DNA from 2 places in the Arthrobacter sp. zg-Y20 genome. Region 2 is predicted to be linked to the other one. Evidence: predicted binding sites of a transcription regulator. Region 2 holds the regulator's gene; the other holds the start of a gene.
The links. The regulator HrcA, encoded in region 2, represses chaperone genes, less so after heat shock. The targets are predictions, from matches to a motif close to TTNGCACTCGNNNNNNNCGAGTGCNAA.

Region 1 (8,829 bases), 680 kb from region 2:
TACTCGCCGGTGGCGGCGTTGAAGCCGTTGTTGACCTTCAGCTCACCGACCTTGGCGACTACAACCATGCCTTCGGCGCCGGCGTTTTCAGCGATCCAGCGCAGCGGCTGGGCCAGTGCGCGGCGCACCAGCGAAACCGCGGTGGCGGCGTCGCCTTCGAGCTTCAGGACCTCCGGGTCGGTGTCCAGGACCTGCGAGGCGTGGACCAGCGCGGAACCGCCGCCGGCCACAATGCCTTCTTCCAGGGCTGCACGGGTGGAGGAAACAGCATCTTCGATGCGGTGCTTCTTTTCCTTCAGCTCCACCTCGGTGGCTGCGCCGACGCGGATGACGCCGATGCCGCCGGAGAGCTTGGCCAGGCGTTCCTGCAGCTTCTCGCGGTCCCAGTCAGAATCCGTGCGCTCAATCTCCGCACGGATCTGTGCAACGCGGTCGGCAACGTCGACTTCGGAACCGGCGCCGTCAACAATGGTGGTGTTGTCCTTGGTGACGGTGATCCGGCGGGCCGAACCCAGGACCTCCAGGCCAACCTGGTCCAGCTTCAGGCCCAGATCGGGGCTGACCACCTGTGCGCCGGTGAGGGTCGCGATGTCCTGCATCATGGCCTTGCGGCGGTCGCCGAAGCCCGGAGCCTTGACGGCAACCACGTTCAGGGTGCCGCGGATCTTGTTGACCACCAGGGTGGACAGGGCTTCGCCGTCGACGTCTTCGGCAATGATGAACAGCGGCTTGGAGGTCTGCAGCGCCTTTTCCAGCAGCGGCAGGAACTCGGCAACCGAGGAGATCTTGCCGGAGTTGATCAGGATCAGCGCGTCTTCGAGGACGGCTTCCTGGCGCTCCGGGTCGGTGACGAAGTACGGCGAGAGGTAGCCCTTGTCGAACTGCATGCCTTCGGTGATGGCCAGTTCGGTCTGCGTTGAGGAGGACTCCTCGATGGTGATCACGCCGTCCTTGCCGACGGTGTCGAAGGCCTGCGCCAGCAGTTCGCCGATCTCGGTGCTCTGCGCGGAGATGGCGGCCACGTGGGCCACCTGGTTGCCTTCAACTTCCTTGGCATTCTCCAGAAGGCGCTTGGCAACGGCGTCCACGGACACCTCGATGCCGCGCTTGAGCTGCCCGGGAGCAGCACCGGCGGCAACGTTGCGCAGGCCTTCCTTGACCAGGGCCTGCGCCAGGACGGTGGCCGTGGTGGTGCCGTCGCCGGCAACATCGTTGGTCTTGGTGGCTACTTCCTTGGCCAGCTGTGCGCCAAGGTTCTCGTACGGGTCATCGAGCTCGACTTCGCGGGCAATCGTGACGCCGTCGTTGGTGATGGTGGGAGCGCCCCAGGACTTAGCCAGGACGACGTTGCGGCCGCGCGGGCCGAGGGTCACCTTGACTGCGTTGGCGAGCTTATCAACGCCGGCTTCCAGCGAGCGACGGGCGGAGTCATTGAACTCCAACTGCTTTGCCATGTGTGTGTCCTTTCCGACAACTACATCTGCACCTGCATCAGAAAACCCCGGCCAGGATGTGGCCGGGGTTTTCCGGGGGGAACTACTTTACGACGACGGCCAGCACGTCGCGGGCGGACAGCACCAGGTACTCCTGGCCACCGTGCTTGACTTCGGTTCCGCCGTACTTGGAGTAGATGACTACGTCGCCTTCGGCAACGTCAACCGGGATGCGGTTGCCGTTGTCGTCAACGCGGCCGGGTCCAACTGCAACTACTTCGCCCTCCTGGGGCTTTTCCTTGGCAGTGTCCGGGATAACGAGACCGGAAGCAGTGGTCTGCTCGGCCTCGAGGGGGCGGACAACAATACGATCTTCAAGGGGCTTAATAGAGACCGACACTCGGGCTCTCCTTTGCGTAGTTTCTAACAGAATGGGGCCGTTGGTTGGCGCTGGCCGTCGTCGCGGTGCCGGTTCGCGCTGTCCCTTCGGGAGTTAGCACCCTCACGTTCGGAGTGCTAAGTGAGACTTTATGCAACGGTTAGCACTCGGTCAAGGTGAGTGCCAGCGCGGGCCGATTCCCGCCGTCTCCGGCGGTCCATTGCGCGGCTAATGCCGGAAAGCTAATTTGCTTAGGCTTACCTAAGCGGATAGTTTTCATCTGCGCGCATCATTAGAAAACATTTCTGTGCCCTATTTCCGAAACAGGCACCACGACTCTTACCGGAGCCCCCATGATCACCACGTCCCGCCTGCTGGCCGGAACCGCCCTTGTGTCCCTCCTGGCCCTCAGCGCCTGCTCCACCGAAGCCGCAGAAGCCGACGCCGAGTCCACGCAGGCCTCCACCGTGACGGTCGAGCACGCGCAGGGCAGCACCGAAGTACCGGTGAACCCCGAGACCGTCTACACCTTCGACCTCGGTGCACTGGACACGATGGATGCCCTCGACATTGACGTCGACGGCGTCCCGGCGGCCAACTTCCCTGAGAGCCTGTCCAAGTACGCGGCGGATGACATCACCAAGATCGGCAGCATGAAGGAACCGGACTTCGAAGCCATTAGCGCCGAGGCACCGGATTTGATCATCATTTCCGGCCGCGTTGCGGATTCCTACGAGGAACTGAACAAGATCGCCCCGACCATCGACCTGAGTGTCGACAACACCGATGCGTGGAACTCCTTCGAGGAAAACACCCGGACCATCGGAAAGATCTTCGGCAAGGACGACATGGTCGAGGACAAGCTCTCGGCGCTGGAGTCCAAGGTCGGGGACACCAAGAAGCTGTCAGCCGACGCCGGCAACGGCCTGATCGTGATGACCAGCGGCGGCGAAATGACCGCCTACGGCGCCGGCTCGCGTTTCGGCATCATCCATGACGTCCTCGGCGTCGAGCCCGCTGCCGAAGTGAAGACCGAAGGCGCCCACGGCGAGTCCGTGTCCTTCAACTACATTGCCGACACCAACCCCGACCACTTGTTCGTGATTGACCGGGACGTTGCCGTCGGCGAATCCGGCGAAGCCGCGTCCGCCGTGCTGGACAACGAACTGGTCAAGAGCACCAAGGCAGCTCAGAACAACAACATCACCATGCTGGACTCCGCCAGCTGGTACCTGGTCGGATACGGCCTGAACAACGTCGACTCGATGGTTTCTACCATCCACGACGCCCTCTAGCCGCGCCTCCCCCGCTCCGCGGCCCGGCACCTGTGCCGGGCCGCGGAGGAACTGGACATCACTATGACCGCTACCGCCGCGCAGCCGGCACCAGCCCCCGCCGCCGTTGAACGGCGGCGCTTTGTGCGTTCGGCCTCCGGACTCGCCGCGGGTGTATGCATTGTTATCCTCCTGGCAGCCCTCAGCCTCTTTGTGGGCGTGGGCGACCTGTCCCTGTCCTCGCTGCTTGCCGGGGATCCCACCACGCAGATGCTCTTCTGGGCCAGCCAACTCCCCCGCACCCTGAGCATCGTCCTGGCAGGCATGGCCCTGAGCGTGGCCGGCCTGATCATGCAGCTGATGGCCCGCAACAAGTTCGTGGAGCCCTCCACTGTGGGAACGGTGGAATCGGCGCAGCTGGGCATCCTCGCCGTCACGGTGCTGCTGCCGGGTGCGTCCATGTTCCTGAAGATGTCCGCGGCCTCGGTCTTCGCCGCTGCCGGGACCGCACTGTTCCTGCTGGTCCTGCGCCGGATTCCGTTGCGCAACACCCTGATTGTCCCCCTGGTGGGAATCATGCTCGGCGGCGTCATTTCCGCCGTCACCACGTTCTTCGCCTACCGCACCGACCTGCTGCAGACCCTCAACAGCTGGATGATCGGCGACTTCTCAGGTGTCCTGCGCGGACGCTACGAGCTGCTGTGGATTGTGGGCGCCCTGACCCTGATCGGCTACCTTGCCGCAGACCGCTTCACCGTGGCCGGCATGGGGGCGGATTTCACCACCAACCTCGGCCTGGACTACAACCGGGTCATGGCACTGGGCCTGGTCATCGTGTCCCTGATCAGTGCCGTGGTTGTGGTCAGCGTCGGCTCCATACCCTTCCTGGGACTGATCGTGCCGAACCTGGTCTCGCTGCTGATCGGTGACAACGTGCGCCGGGCTGTTCCCTGGGTTGCCGTGTTCGGTGCTGGTTTCGTGCTGCTGTGCGACATCATCGGCCGCACCATCCGCTACCCGTATGAAATTCCCGTAGGCGTTATTGTGTCCGCCGTCGGCAGTGTCATCTTCCTGTACCTTCTGCTGCGCAAACGGGGTTCCCGTGCCTGAGTCCTCCCCCAGCGTGCTGCCCGCAGCCCTCACGGAGCACCGGCGCCGGCCGGTCCGGACGGTGCCGGCGAAATTCTGGATCATCACCCTGGGCGTGGTGGCTGCGGCCCTCGTCGCCGTGTTCATGACCATCGAGCTCCGCGGCAACCTGGGCTACATCCTGCCCCGGCGTGCCGTGAAGGTGGGTTCCATGATCCTGGTGGCCTACGCCGTCGGCGTCTCCACGGTGCTGTTCCAGACCGTGACTGCCAACCGCATCCTCACCCCCTCCATCATGGGCTTCGACGCCCTGTACGTCCTGATCCAGACCGTGCTCGTTTTCGCCCTGGGCGGCGGGGCGCTGCTGTCCCTGGGCGCCCCCGCCCGGTTCGGCATCGAAGTGCTGCTGATGGTGGGCTTCTCCTTCCTGCTGTACCGCTGGCTGTTCACCGGCGGGGGCAAGTCGCTGCACCTGATGCTGCTGGTCGGCATTGTCTTCGGCACCATGTTCCGCGGCTTCTCCTCGCTGCTGCAGCGGCTGATCGACCCGAGCGAATTCATCATCCTGCAGGACCTGTTCTTCGCCAGTTTCAACAACGTGGACGCCGGGCTGCTCGGCTATTCGGCCGTTGCCGTCGCCGTCGTCAGTGCCATGGCCTGGCGCATGCGGCACTCCTTCGACGTGCTGGCGCTGGGCCGGGAAACCGCAGTGAACCTTGGCGTGGACCACAAGCGCGCGGTGACCGCCACGCTGGTCATCTGCTCCGTGCTGGTGGCGGTGTCCACCGCCCTGGTGGGCCCGGTGACCTTCTTCGGCCTGCTCGTCGCGTCCCTGGCCTACCAGCTGTGCGCCCAGTTCCGCCACGCAGCTGTCCTGCCCATTGCCGTGCTCCTGGGCATCATTGCCCTGGTGGGCGGGCAGCTGGTGCTGGAGCGGATCTTCGACTTCGATACCGCCCTGAGCATCGTCATTGAATTCGTGGGCGGCATTGTCTTCCTCATCCTGCTCCTGCGGGGATCGGTGAAATGATCCCGTCCCCGCTGCACCGCCAGAAAGGCCCCGCATCATGATTTCCGTTTCCGGCGTGACCAAACGCTACTCCTCCGCCGTCGTGGTGGACGGTGTCAGCTGCGAAATCAAGGAAGGCGGCATCACCTCGATCATTGGGCCCAACGGCGCCGGCAAATCCACGCTGCTTTCCATGATCAGCCGGCTGCTGGGGATGGACTCGGGGACGGTCACCGTGGACGGGCTCGACGTCGTCACCACGCCGGGGCGCGACCTCGCGAAGAAGATGGCCATCCTGCGCCAGGACAACCAGCTCACTGTCCGCCTGACTGTGCGGGACCTGGTCGGGTTTGGCCGCTACCCGCACAACGGCGGACGTCCCGGGCCTGCGGACAAGGCCCACATCAATACCGCCATGGAGTACCTGGACCTAACTGCCCTGGCGGACAAGTTCGTGGACGAGCTGTCCGGCGGCCAGCGCCAGCGCGCGTTCATTGCCATGGTGCTGGCCCAGGACACGGACTACCTGCTGCTGGATGAGCCGCTGAACAACCTGGACATGAAGCACTCCGTGGAAATGATGCGGCTGCTGCGCCGGCTTACCGATGACTTCGGCAAGACCGTGGTGCTGGTCATCCACGACATTAACTTCGCGTCCTGCTATTCGGACGACATCATCGCCATGTGTGACGGCCGGCTGATTCATCAGGGGCCGCCGTCGGACATCATGCGCCCGGAAGTCCTGAAGGACATTTACGACATCGATATCCGGATCGAGGAAATTGAAGGCAACCGGATAGGCGTGTACTTCGCCTGACCGGCCCCGATCAGCGGCCCTGCCCGCGTTGCTGCTGCTTCCGCCCGCCACGGCCGCGGCTCGCCGGCAGCGCAGATCCGAGCTGCTCGGGGAGAGCATAAACGAGGCACATGAGGATGTCCTGGAGCGTGGAAGATGCAATCGCCTCAAGCGCCGTGCCGCCCCCGGGCAGTGACTGTGCAGCCCATATGCCGGCCCCGGCAGCGCTGATCCAGGTGAATCCCTGCCCCGAGGACTGGTCGGCCAGGGTCCATTCCGTCCAGTCCGTTTCCAGCATGTCCCGGATCTCTGCGCCGGCTCCCTCCGGGGACGGCAACCGGAAACCGTTCAGCCGGTCCTCATACTCCCGCGCGTCAAGAACCAGGACCTGATGCCCTCCCGGTGCGGCGGCGGATCCGGGCCCTGCGTGCGGTGACGCGGCCCGGCGGGCCAGTACAGGTGTCAGGCTGCCCAACGGCAGCAGGGACAGCTGCTCGTTTCCGCTGGACGCGCGGGGCCCGGAGAGCAAATCCGGTCCCGTGAGCACGTCGGTTCCCGTAAGCAGCAGTGCCTCGCGTTCTCCGGTCCAGATGTCCAGCCTGGTGCTGCTGCCATAATTGCGGCTGCACAGTGCCAGCCTTCTATCGGCCCGTCGCCAGGGCCCGGCCAGGCGGTGTCCCCGGGCGGTGAGGAAAGCATCTGCAGTCAGCAGGTCCGCGTCCTGCAGTTCGGCCACCGCAGCCGGCTGTAGCCTCCGACGACGCCGTTCCAAGGCCGCGCGCGAAACCATGGCCGCCAGTAACTCCAGCGCCGATGCTGAAAGCATGAAACTGTCCAGCGCTTCCGGGAGTGTCCCCTGAGCGGGAGCGGGTGCGGGAAAGGGCCCAGCCGGCTGTGTGCGGACGATACTGTGCCGGGCGGTACTGTGCCGGGCGATACTGTGCCGGGCGGTACTGTGCAGGGCACTAATTTCCCCGGTGGTGCGGCCGTATACCGGCATTGTTGCTGCCCCCTGATTGACGTGTGGTTCCAACGTACGGGCGGAGGCAAAAACCGTCGATGGGTAGAACTACCCATCGACTACCTGCCCCGCACCGTGCACCATGAAGCCCAACGGCAAATACGCAGGCCCGGCGGCCAGTTAACCGCCCCTTGTATTGCGCCGTCCCAGACCGTTCTCCTAGGTTGGGACCCCAAGCTTCCGCCGCCCGCAAGAAAAGGACCTGCCGTGGACCCCAAGCTCCGTGTGGCCATCCGGCTCGACCTCGATCTCCAGCAGGCACGGCTGGTGGTGCACGGGCGGGTCACTGACCAGAACTGCAGGGTGCTGTACGTGCTGGCGCGCCGAGCCAACGCCACCCTTCCGGGCCTCAACGTAGTCCTGGACCTGCGCCGGGCCGTTGTCACCGAGAGCGCCATGGCCGGCCTGACCCGCAGCTCCGAAACGGGCGAACTGCCGGTGCTGACGGGGCGGCCGGAGACGGAGGCACTTGCACCTCGGCAGCTGAGCATCCTGGCTCCGGCGGCTTAGCCCTCCGGACGCCTCCAGCCTTCCGCCACTGCTCAGCGGGTGGGCGCCCCGTTCCCCGGGCGGTGGACAATGTCCTCGTGGGATCGGGCGTGCAGCCATGCGGAAGGGACATCCGCACCGAGATCCAGCGGTGCTCCCGTTGCTGCAGTATGAACCGTTCTGGCGATGGCATCCCAGACCAGGGAGGACGGCTGCGCATCCAGCCGGATACCGCCGTCGGCCGGGATCACCGAGTAGTGGCCTGCCTCGCCGGCATGAAGCCAGCGGAAGCCGGCATTGGCCTCGATATGGGTAATGTCCCAGCTCGTCCACTGGGCGGCCCACAATCGGTGCTCCGCTTCCCCGGCGTTGGGGGCAGGGACAGACGAGGAAGCTACCCTCGCGTGGAACACTCCTTCGCTCACGACAAGCGGATCATGCCGCATGGCCCATGCCGGAGCCACGCCGGCCCATGATGCCAGGACCAACGGCAGAAGGGCGGGGGGAAGTATACGGACTTCGCGTTCCCCGGGCCCATAAGCCGGCTCGGAGGACGGACCGAAGAACGACGGACCGGCGACCAACAAGGCCAGTCCTTCACCAATCCATACGTCTGCCGCTGTTTCCTCGTTACCGCGCCGGGCTGTAAGGGACAGCCTGGCGGTGGGATCGGTGAGCGGATAGAGGCAGGCAGCACCGTTCTCCGTGATAACCCCCTCGGCGGTCAGCAGCCCGGCCTCCACCAGTTCGGCCGCTGCAGACCGGTTGCCGGCAAGATCAAACCGGCCCAGTTTCTTCCGTCCTTGAAGGCTCTGCAGGAGGTCGGCGGCAGCAGTGGTCAACAGCCACCCCTCCGGTTGGTAAGGCTGTTCAGCGCTGACCCGGGTGAGGTCCTCGAGAGAGGTTCCACGCTGCTCCGAGGCGAAAACGTCGGGACGGGGATCCCTGTCCCGGTCCAGCTCCGCTCCGTCCGGAATCCGGTTACTGCCGTGGCCGGTGATTGTCAGTTGGTCAACCAGGTATTCGATGAGGGTCTTTTGTCCGGTGTGGTCCTCCAGGGCATAGCTGCCGGTCGCTTCGACCAGGCCCGCGCCGAGCACCCAGATCCACCGGTCCACGCATACGGTTTGGCCTTCTCCCTGATAGACGAAACGCTGCCTTCGTCCGGGGACGGCCCGCCCCAGCGACGGGTCAAAAACTTTGGGCCATTCGTCCACGGACAGAACGTGGAGTGCGGCGAACTGAGCCATGGTGGCGGCAAGCCCCGTGGTGGCCACCCATTCCAGCGGATGGCCATCGTTCCGCCCGATGCGAATCACAAGGTTGGGGCGGAAATGGC
Region 2 (8,829 bases):
TGTAGGCCAGCGGCGCCACCTCAATGGTGCCTGCCGCCATCAGCCGCGGAATGGATTCGGGGTCCATCATGTCGTGCAGCGCGTCGTACAGCGGTCGCAGGTACGGATCGATCTTGTCGCTCAGTGTGCCCGGCAGGAAGCCGAGCCGCTCCCCCGCTTCAACGGCCGGCCGGGTCAGGATGATCCGGTTGACCTCCTTCTGCTGCAGCGCCTGAACGGCCTTGGCCATTGCCAGGTATGTCTTGCCGGTGCCGGCCGGCCCGATGCCGAAGACCACTGTGTTGCGGTCAATCGCGTCCACGTAGTTCTTTTGGTTCAGGGTCTTCGGCCGGATGGTTTTGCCCCGGGTGGAGAGGATGTTCTGGGTCAGCACGTCCGCCGGGCGGTGCGTGCTCTGGTCACGGAGCATGCTGATCAGCTGCTCGAGGACCTGCGGGGTAACCCGGGTCTGGTTCCGGGCCAGGACACGGACCTCGTTGACCAGGCGGACGGTCTGCTCCACATCGGCCGCGGGTCCGGCAACCGAAAGCTCATTTCCCCGGACCAGCAGGCTCACCTCGGGATTGGCCGCCTCAATGATCCGCAGGGCCTCGTCGTTGGCCCCCAGCGACTGGACCATGTGTTCCGTGGAGTCAAAGACAATTGTCTGGTTGTCCAGTCGGATGGTGCCGATTTCCATTGAAGATTCGGTCATATAGACGGCCTTTCCAGGCCTTTCATCGCCCCTTATTGAGTGCTGTTGGGTGTGCTGCTGTTGGGTGGTTCGGTGCGCCGTACTCCGCGTCCCGTTTACTAAAAACGCCGCAGTACGGGGCTTTATTTCCCTGCACGTGATTCCTGCGCCCCTGCTGGTGCCTGCGCCGCGCAACTCCGGCTACGTAAATCTTACTTGATCTGCCCGCACCCGGGCGGAACACCATGGGCTTTATCTCGGGGCCGCAACGGTGATGTCTCAATCGTGTTTCAGTCCGGCCGCGGTCCCGCGAACAGCACCGGTGGGCCCGAAACCGTGTGCGAAGGTGGATGACGTACCTGTTAGCGACACCTTAAGGAGGGTTGATGTCCACCGGAAAAACCCGCCGTGCCCCATCCCCCTCCATGTGCCGGCGCCGGCTCCTGCTCGCCGGGTCCGCGCTGGCAGCCGGCGCCGTGATGCTTGGCGGCTGCGGCGTGGTGGCAGAGAATGCCACCACCACCATGCCGACGTCGGCCAACGCCGGCGAAACCGGCGGAGGTGCCGCCATGACCATCTCCCCGCCCGCCGAGGCGGCCTCGGCTTCTACCTTGATGCCGGTCTACTGGCTCGGCCTCAACGAAACAACCGTGAGCCTCTACCGGGAGTTCCTGCACTCGGACCATACCGGCGATCCGGTCGGCGAGGCAGTCCGGGCAATGACGGCGGGGAAACCGCTGGACCAGGACTATTTCACGCCATGGCATCCGGCTGACAGCGTCACCGCTTCCATTTCCAGCAAGAACGTCATCACGGTGGACATCTCCTCGGATGCGTTCAAGGGCTCCCTCGACTCCGGAATGGCCCACCGTGCCGTGCAGCAGCTGGTGTACACCGCCACCGCCGCTGCCGCCAACGCGAAACTCACCGCGGTGGGCCAGGAAAGCACGGTGGTGATCCTGGTGGACGGCAAGGCGGGCTATCGTGCGTTCGGGCATGTCCCGCTGGATGAGCCGCTTCGCCGGGACACCAAGCTGGCTGCTCCCATCTGGATCATCGATCCGCAGGAATCCCAGGTGCGCGGCAGTGACGTGGAGATCAGCGGCACCGCGGTGGCGCAGCCTTCCCAGCTGTACTGGCGTGCCGAGCCCGTGGTGGACGGCAGGCCGTCCTCGGCAGCCGTGGCTGCGGGCACCGTGGACCTGCATGCCGCAGTAGGGGAAACCGGGAGGTTCAGTTTCTCCGCGACCCTCGCACCGGGCGACTACAGTATCCGTGTCTTCTACGGCGGACATGAATCGGCCGGAGATTCCAAGCGGATCACGGTTATCTCCGATCCCGGCTCCCCCGAGGGGTAAGTCGCCCTACGGCGGCCGGACTACCAGCGGCCCAGCAGCTGATTCAGGACGGCCAGCGCAGAAGGACCGGCGGTGGAGGACCGCAGCACATGCGGGCCCAGCCGGACCGCCACCGCGCCGGCGGCACGCAGCTGTTCCAGCTCCGCCGGGCTGATACCGCCCTCCGGTCCCACAACCACCGCAATGGAAGCCTGCGCCGCATCCGGCCCGGCCGGACCAGCGCGGCGGTCGCCGAGTGCCGCCAATGCCCCGGCGAGGGGTGCGTCGGCTTCCTCATGCAGCACCAGTACCAGGTCCAGGTCCGAGAGACGGCGGACCAGGGCCTTGCTGTCAAGCAGCGGCTCAACCTCGGGAATGCGGGAGCGGCGGGACTGCTTGGCGGCCGCGGCGGTCAGTGCCTGCCACTTGGCCTGGCCCTTGGCCGCTTTCTCCGTGCGCCACCGGACAATGCTGCGGTCCGACTGCCACGGGATCACGGCATCCACGCCCAGTTCCGTGGCCGCTTCGACCGCCTGCTCATCACGGTCTCCCTTGGCGAGGGCCTGCACCAGGACAAGGCGCTCAGCCTCCGCCGGCTCCTGCGTTACCGCTTCCACGGCCAGTTCCAGCAGGGACGGGCCGGTCACGGTGACGGTGCCGGTGATCCGCCGTCCGGCACCGTCCACAACGTCCACCGGCTCGCCGGGGGCAATCCGCTTCACGGACACGGCATGGCGGGCTTCCGGTCCTTCCAAGCGGAACGAGCCGCCTGGGCGGACTGCTGCCACCAGCTCCGGATCCCCGAAGAAAATGGGGTTGGTCATCCTAGAGGTTGCCCAACCGGTCCCGCAGTTTCGCGAAGACGCCGGAGTTCGAACTGTTCAGGCGGCCCTCGCTGTATTCCTCCCCGCGCAGCTGGGCGAGTTTGCGCAGCAGCTCTTCCTGCTCGGAGTCCAGCTTCTGCGGGGTTTCCACGTGCACATGCACCCGCAGATCGCCGCGGCCGTGGCCGCGCAGGTGCGTAACACCGAGTCCGTTGAGGACGGAGACCTCACCGGACTGGGTGCCGGGCTTGACCGTGATTTCACGTTCGCCGTCGAAGGTGTCGAGGGTGACCGTGGTGCCCAGGGACGCCGCAGTCATCGGGACGGTGAGGGTGGCGTGCAGATCATCTCCCTCGCGGAGGAACGTCGGGTCATTGTTGACCCTGATTTCCACGTAGAGGTCGCCGGCGGGGCCGCCGGCCATGCCGGCCTCGCCCTGCTGGCTGAGCTGGATCCGGGTGCCGGTGGCGACGCCGGCGGGGATCTTGATGGTCAGTGTGCGGCGGTTGCGGACCCGGCCTTCACCGGAGCATTCGTGGCACGGATCCGGAATGACGGTGCCGAAGCCGTTGCAGGTTCCGCAGGGGGCCGAGGTCATGACCTGGCCGAGGATGGAACGTACAGCCCGCTGCACCTGGCCGGTGCCGTGGCAGATGTCGCAGGTCCGCGGGGATGTGCCCGGCTGGCAGCACGATCCGTCACACGTGGGGCAGACGACGGCGGTGTCGACGTCGATCTTCTTGTTGACGCCGAAGACGGCGTCCTTGAGGTCGATCCGCACGTTGATGAGCGCATCCTGGCCGCGCCGGGCCCGCGAGGCGGGTCCCCGTCCGCCGCCGGGGGCTGCACCGCCGAAGAAGGTGTCGAAGATGTCCTGGAAACCGAAGCCCTGGCCGCCGAAGCCGCCGCCGCCGAAGCCGTTGTCGGTGCCGTTCTCGTTGCCCGTGGTGTCGTAAATGCGGCGCTTCTCCGGATCCGAGAGAACCTCGTAGGCGTGCGTTACGGCTTTGAACTCATCGGATGCACCCGGAGCATTGTTGACGTCCGGATGCAGCTTGCGGGCAAGCTTCCGGTACGCCTTCTTGATTTCTTCACCCGTGGCGTCTCGTCCGACGCCCAGAACCTGATAGTGATCGCTCACTCGTGCACATCGCTTCCTGTATTGCCTGCCTCCGGTGGTGGAGGCGTAGTTTGTGGTCCGCCGGGTGGCCCGGCGGGACGGCCGCGCAGCTGGTGCGGGCCGGCCTAGTTATTGAGTATTCGGGAGAGGTACCGCGCCACGGCCCGGACGGCTGCCATGGTGGTGGGATAGTCCATCCGGGTGGGCCCCAGGATGCCGACCTTTGCCGAAGCGTCGGGTCCGTACCCCGTGGCCACCACCGATGCTTCGGATAGTCCGCCGTGCGGGTTTTCCCGTCCAATCCTGACGGCAACACCCCGGGCGTCCTGCTCCATCTCGGACAACAGCCGCAGCATCACGACTTGTTCCTCGAGAGCCTCCAGGACCGGTCCGATTGTCAGCGGGAAGTCTACCGTGGAGCGGGCCAGGTTGGCCGTTCCGGCCATAACCATGCGGTCCTCCCGGTTAATTCCGGCGAGCATTTCCAGGCAGTGGCCCAACGCGGCGGCCACCCTCCGGGAAGCGGCAGGCACGGTGGCCAGCGCTTCGGCAAGGTGGCCGGTGATGCTGCTGAGCGGCGTGCCGGCAAGGGCGGCAAGGAAATGGTGGCGCAGGTCCAGCAGATCGGGTTCGGTCACCGGCTGCGGAACCGTGATGACCCGCTGCTCCACCCGTCCCGTGGTGGAAATCAGGACAACCAGCACCTGGGCCGGCGCCAGGAGGACAAATTCGATGTGGCGCACTTTGGCGTTGCCCAGGTGCGGGTACTGGACCACGGCCACCTGGTTGGTCAGCTGGGACAGCAGCCGTACAGTGCGGTCCATAACGTCATCCAGATCATCTGCGCCTTCGAGCAGGGACTGGATGGCACGGCGTTCCGGGGCCGAGAGCGGTTTCACGTCCGAAATCTGGTCCACGAACAGGCGGTAGCCCTTATCCGTGGGGATGCGTCCCGCCGAAGTGTGCGGGGCGGTGATGAGCCCTTCCTCTTCAAGGGCCGCCATGTCATTGCGGATGGTGGCCGAGGAAACACCCAACTGGTGGCGCTCCACCAGTGCCTTGGAGCCGACGGGCTCGCGTGAATGGACGTAGTCCTCGACAATGGCGCGGAGGACCTCGAGCCGGCGTGGCTCACTCATGGCTTTTCCCTCCCAGCGAATCGGCGGATGGTGCGGCGGGTTAGCACTCCCACTGCTCAAGTGCTAAGTCTAATACGGATCAACTGCGTTGCTAGCATTGAGGAACCCGTTCACCCCCTGCGGGCATTCCAGCCCAACCGAGCATCTGAGTGAGGCAATTTTCGTGTCCAGTTTTTCCTGGGGTCCGCAGGACATCACTGCCCCGGCCCGGACGGCCCTGCGAAAAGTCGGCGCCGAACCCGGCCTGGTCCTGGAGGATGTTGCCTCCGGCTGGGTGGGTGCCGTGGTGCGGGTGGAGAAATCCGGCGGGCTGCACCTGATGGTCCTGGAGGACCGCCGCGGAAAAACCAAGTCCTTCGAGCTGGGCTTTGGCTTCCTGCTGGAGGGCGAGCCCGTGGAGGTGGTGCCGGCGTCCGCGGCCGCGCCGGGCAGGGCCGCACCGGCCCGTACCGCGTCCGGATCCGTACGGGTGGCCAACCAACGCGCCCGCACCGCGCGGGCCAGCCGCATCTGGGTGGAAGGCAAGCACGACGCGGAACTGGTGGAAAAGGTCTGGGGCGATGACCTGCGCGTGGAGGGAATCGTCGTCGAGCCCCTCCACGGCGTTGATGACCTCTATTCGGCGGTCCGCGGCTTCGGGCCGGGACCCGGGCGCCGCCTCGGCATCCTGGTGGACCATCTGGTCCCGGGGTCCAAGGAATCCCGGATTGCCGCCGAGGCAATGACCTGCCCCGGAGCGCCGGGCAACGTCCTCATTGTGGGCCACCCTTATGTGGATGTATGGCAGGCGATCAAACCCTCGGTGATCGGCCGGAGTGCCTGGCCGGTGGTGCCGCGGAACCTTGATTGGAAGACCGGCATCCTGCAGGGCCTGGGCTGGCCGCACCGGGACCACACCGACGTCGCCCTGGGGTGGAAGAAGCTTTTGGGGCAGGTGCACACCTATGCGGACCTTGAGCCCTCGCTGCTGGGACGGGTGGAAGAAGTCATTGACTTCCTGACTGTCCCTTAGGTGAGATGTGCGCCGCACCGGCCGTCTCCGTTCCGTTATAAAGCGGACCAGACAGTACGCTTGAGGAATACGTAGTAGCGGACCGACCCTGAGTCACCATGAGCCAAAAGGAAATTACGCCGTGTCCAACACACGCCAGAATCACCCGCCCCGCCCGGAAGAGCCCGCGCAGCGACCCGTGTATCAGGGCGCTCCGGCCAACGCGCTTCCGCTGACCGCTTCGGAGGACCGGCAGTGGGCAACCATGGCGCACTTCGGCGGCATACTCGCCTTCGTCCCGTCCTTGATCATCTACCTGGTCTTCCGCGACCGCGGCCCGTTCACTGCCCAGGAATCCAAGGAAGCACTGAACTTCACGCTACCGCCCAGCATTGCGGCGCTGGTGGTCTGGGCCCTGTCCTTTATCCCCGTGGTGGGCGGCTTCTTCGCCGTACTCAACGCCCTGATCTGGGTCTACGTGGCTGTGTCCTCCGTCATTGCCGGCATTGAGTGCAACCGGGGACGGCCGTACCGCTACCCGTTCAACCTGCGCCGTATCAAGTAGTTCAGCCAAATAAAAAAGCCGGACCGGGACTAAGCCCGGTCCGGCTTTTTTCGTTTGTGCCGGCGATCAGTCCGGCAGCAGCCGGCGGACCACCGCATCGGCCAGCAGCCGTCCGTTGCCGGTGAGGATCACTTTCCCGGTCAGCGCCGCCCGGGGATCCACCAGTCCGTCGGCCATCAGGCCCGCCACGGCCAGCCGGCCGGGCTCCCGCAGCCGGTTCAGTTCCAGTCCCTCTGCCAGCCGCGTGCGCAGCATGATGTCTTCGATGTACCGGGTGTCGGCGTCAAGCGTCTCCCGGCCCACTGAGGGCGACTCCCCCGCTGCGATCCGCTGGGCGTAGGCGGTGGGGTGCTTGGCGTTCCACCAGCGCACGCCGCCGGCATGCGAATGTGCGCCGGGGCCGATCCCCCACCAGTCGTCGCTGCGCCAGTAGGCCAGGTTGTGCCGGCACTGGTCCGCCGGGGTGCGCGCCCAGTTGCTGACCTCATACCAGGACAAGCCGGCTGCGGTCATCATTTCGTCGGCCAGCACGTACTTGTCAGCGTGGTCGTCGTCGTCAATCGGGGGCACCTCGCCGCGCCGCATCCGCGCCGCGAGCTTGGTCCCTTCCTCGATGATCAGGGCATAGGCCGAAATGTGGTCCGGCTCGTAGCTCAGGGCTTCTTCCACGGAAGTTTTCCAGTCCTCCATGGATTCGCCCGGGGTGCCGTAGATCAGGTCCACGCTCACGTGCAGGCCGGCGTCGCGCGCCCATTTCACTGCCTGCGGCACCCGCGAGGGGGTGTGCGTGCGGTCCAGGACCGCCAACACGTGCGGTACCGCTGACTGCATCCCGAAGGACACGCGGGTGAAACCGGCGTCGGCGAGCAACTGCAGGGATTCGGGGGTCACCGAATCCGGGTTCGCCTCGGTGGTGACCTCAGCGCCGGGCGCCAGGCCCCACTGGTCGACGGCGGTTGTGAGGATCATGGCCAGGTCCTCGGCCGGCAGCAGCGTGGGCGTGCCGCCGCCGAAGAACACCGTTTCCATCCGGCGCTCGGGCATCCCGGACCGGCGGAGCGCGTCCGCTGCGAAAACCACTTCGCGGGCCGCCGTCGCCCCGTAGGCCGCCTGGGAGGCGCCGCCGCCGAGCTCGGTGGCCGTGTAGGTGTTGAAATCGCAGTAACCGCAGCGGACGGAGCAGAACGGAATGTGGACGTACAGTCCGAAGTTCCGCTCCGCTGCGCCTTCTGCGGCCTGTGCGGGCAGGAGGCCGTCGGCGGGTGCCGGGTCTCCGAGGGGCAATGCGCTGGGTGTCACTTCTTGGATTTGTCCTTGGAATCGTCAGAGGAAAGTGCAGCCACGAAGGCTTCCTGCGGAACCTCCACGCGGCCCACCATCTTCATCCGCTTCTTGCCTTCCTTCTGCTTTTCAAGCAGCTTGCGCTTACGGCTGATGTCGCCGCCGTAGCACTTGGCAAGCACATCCTTGCGGATGGCGCGGATGGACTCGCGGGCAATGATGCGCGAGCCAATGGCCGCCTGGATGGGGACCTCGAACTGCTGGCGCGGGATGAGTTCGCGCAGCTTGCCCGTCATCATCACGCCGTAGGAGTACGCCTTGTCCTTGTGGGTGATGGAGCTGAAAGCATCCACCTGCTCGCCCTGGAGCAGGATGTCCACCTTGACCAGATCGGCAACCTGCTCGCCGTCGGCCTTCCAGTCCAGGGAGGCGTAGCCGCGGGTCTTGGACTTGAGGATGTCGAAGAAGTCGAACACGATCTCGGCCAGCGGCAGGCGGTACCGGATCTCGACCCGGTCCTCGGACAGATAGTCCATGCCGCCCAGGACACCGCGGCGGGTCTGGCACAGCTCCATGATGGCGCCGACAAATTCATTCGGCGCCAGGATAGTAGCCGAAACCATCGGCTCACGGACCTCTTTGATTTTGCCTTCGGGGTACTCGCTGGGGTTCGTCACCGTGACGACCTTCTTGTCCTCGAGCGTCACCTCGTACTCCACGTTGGGCGCCGTGGAGATCAGGTCAAGGTTGTATTCACGCTCCAGCCGTTCACGGGTGATTTCCAGGTGCAGCAGGCCCAGGAAGCCCACCCGGAAGCCGAATCCCAGCGCGGCCGACGTCTCGGGTTCGTAGACCAGCGCGGCGTCGTTGAGCATCAGCTTTTCCAGCGCCTCGCGCAG

Region 1: the regulator HrcA is predicted to act here: its motif matches at 1,973-1,999, upstream of groES (co-chaperone GroES).

Annotation. Positions count from the first base shown of each region.
Region 1 covers NZ_CP126241.1:2,701,866-2,710,694, forward strand. The annotation lists gene groL (chaperonin GroEL) at 1-1,454, opposite strand, end outside; gene groES (co-chaperone GroES) at 1,537-1,833, opposite strand; gene QNO06_RS12900 (siderophore ABC transporter substrate-binding protein) at 2,166-3,107, shown strand; gene QNO06_RS12905 (ABC transporter permease) at 3,171-4,196, shown strand; gene QNO06_RS12910 (iron chelate uptake ABC transporter family permease subunit) at 4,189-5,205, shown strand; gene QNO06_RS12915 (iron ABC transporter ATP-binding protein) at 5,243-6,001, shown strand; gene QNO06_RS12920 (hypothetical protein) at 6,012-6,806, opposite strand; gene QNO06_RS12925 (hypothetical protein) at 7,209-7,511, shown strand; gene QNO06_RS12930 (hypothetical protein) at 7,544-8,829, opposite strand, start outside.
Region 2 covers NZ_CP126241.1:2,022,049-2,030,877, forward strand. The annotation lists gene QNO06_RS09685 (PhoH family protein) at 1-679, opposite strand, end outside; gene QNO06_RS09690 (GerMN domain-containing protein) at 1,060-2,031, shown strand; gene QNO06_RS09695 (16S rRNA (uracil(1498)-N(3))-methyltransferase) at 2,052-2,834, opposite strand; gene dnaJ (molecular chaperone DnaJ) at 2,836-3,975, opposite strand; gene hrcA (heat-inducible transcriptional repressor HrcA) at 4,080-5,093, opposite strand; gene QNO06_RS09710 (DUF3097 domain-containing protein) at 5,257-6,105, shown strand; gene QNO06_RS09715 (DUF4870 domain-containing protein) at 6,227-6,649, shown strand; gene hemW (radical SAM family heme chaperone HemW) at 6,716-7,948, opposite strand; gene lepA (translation elongation factor 4) at 7,945-8,829, opposite strand, start outside.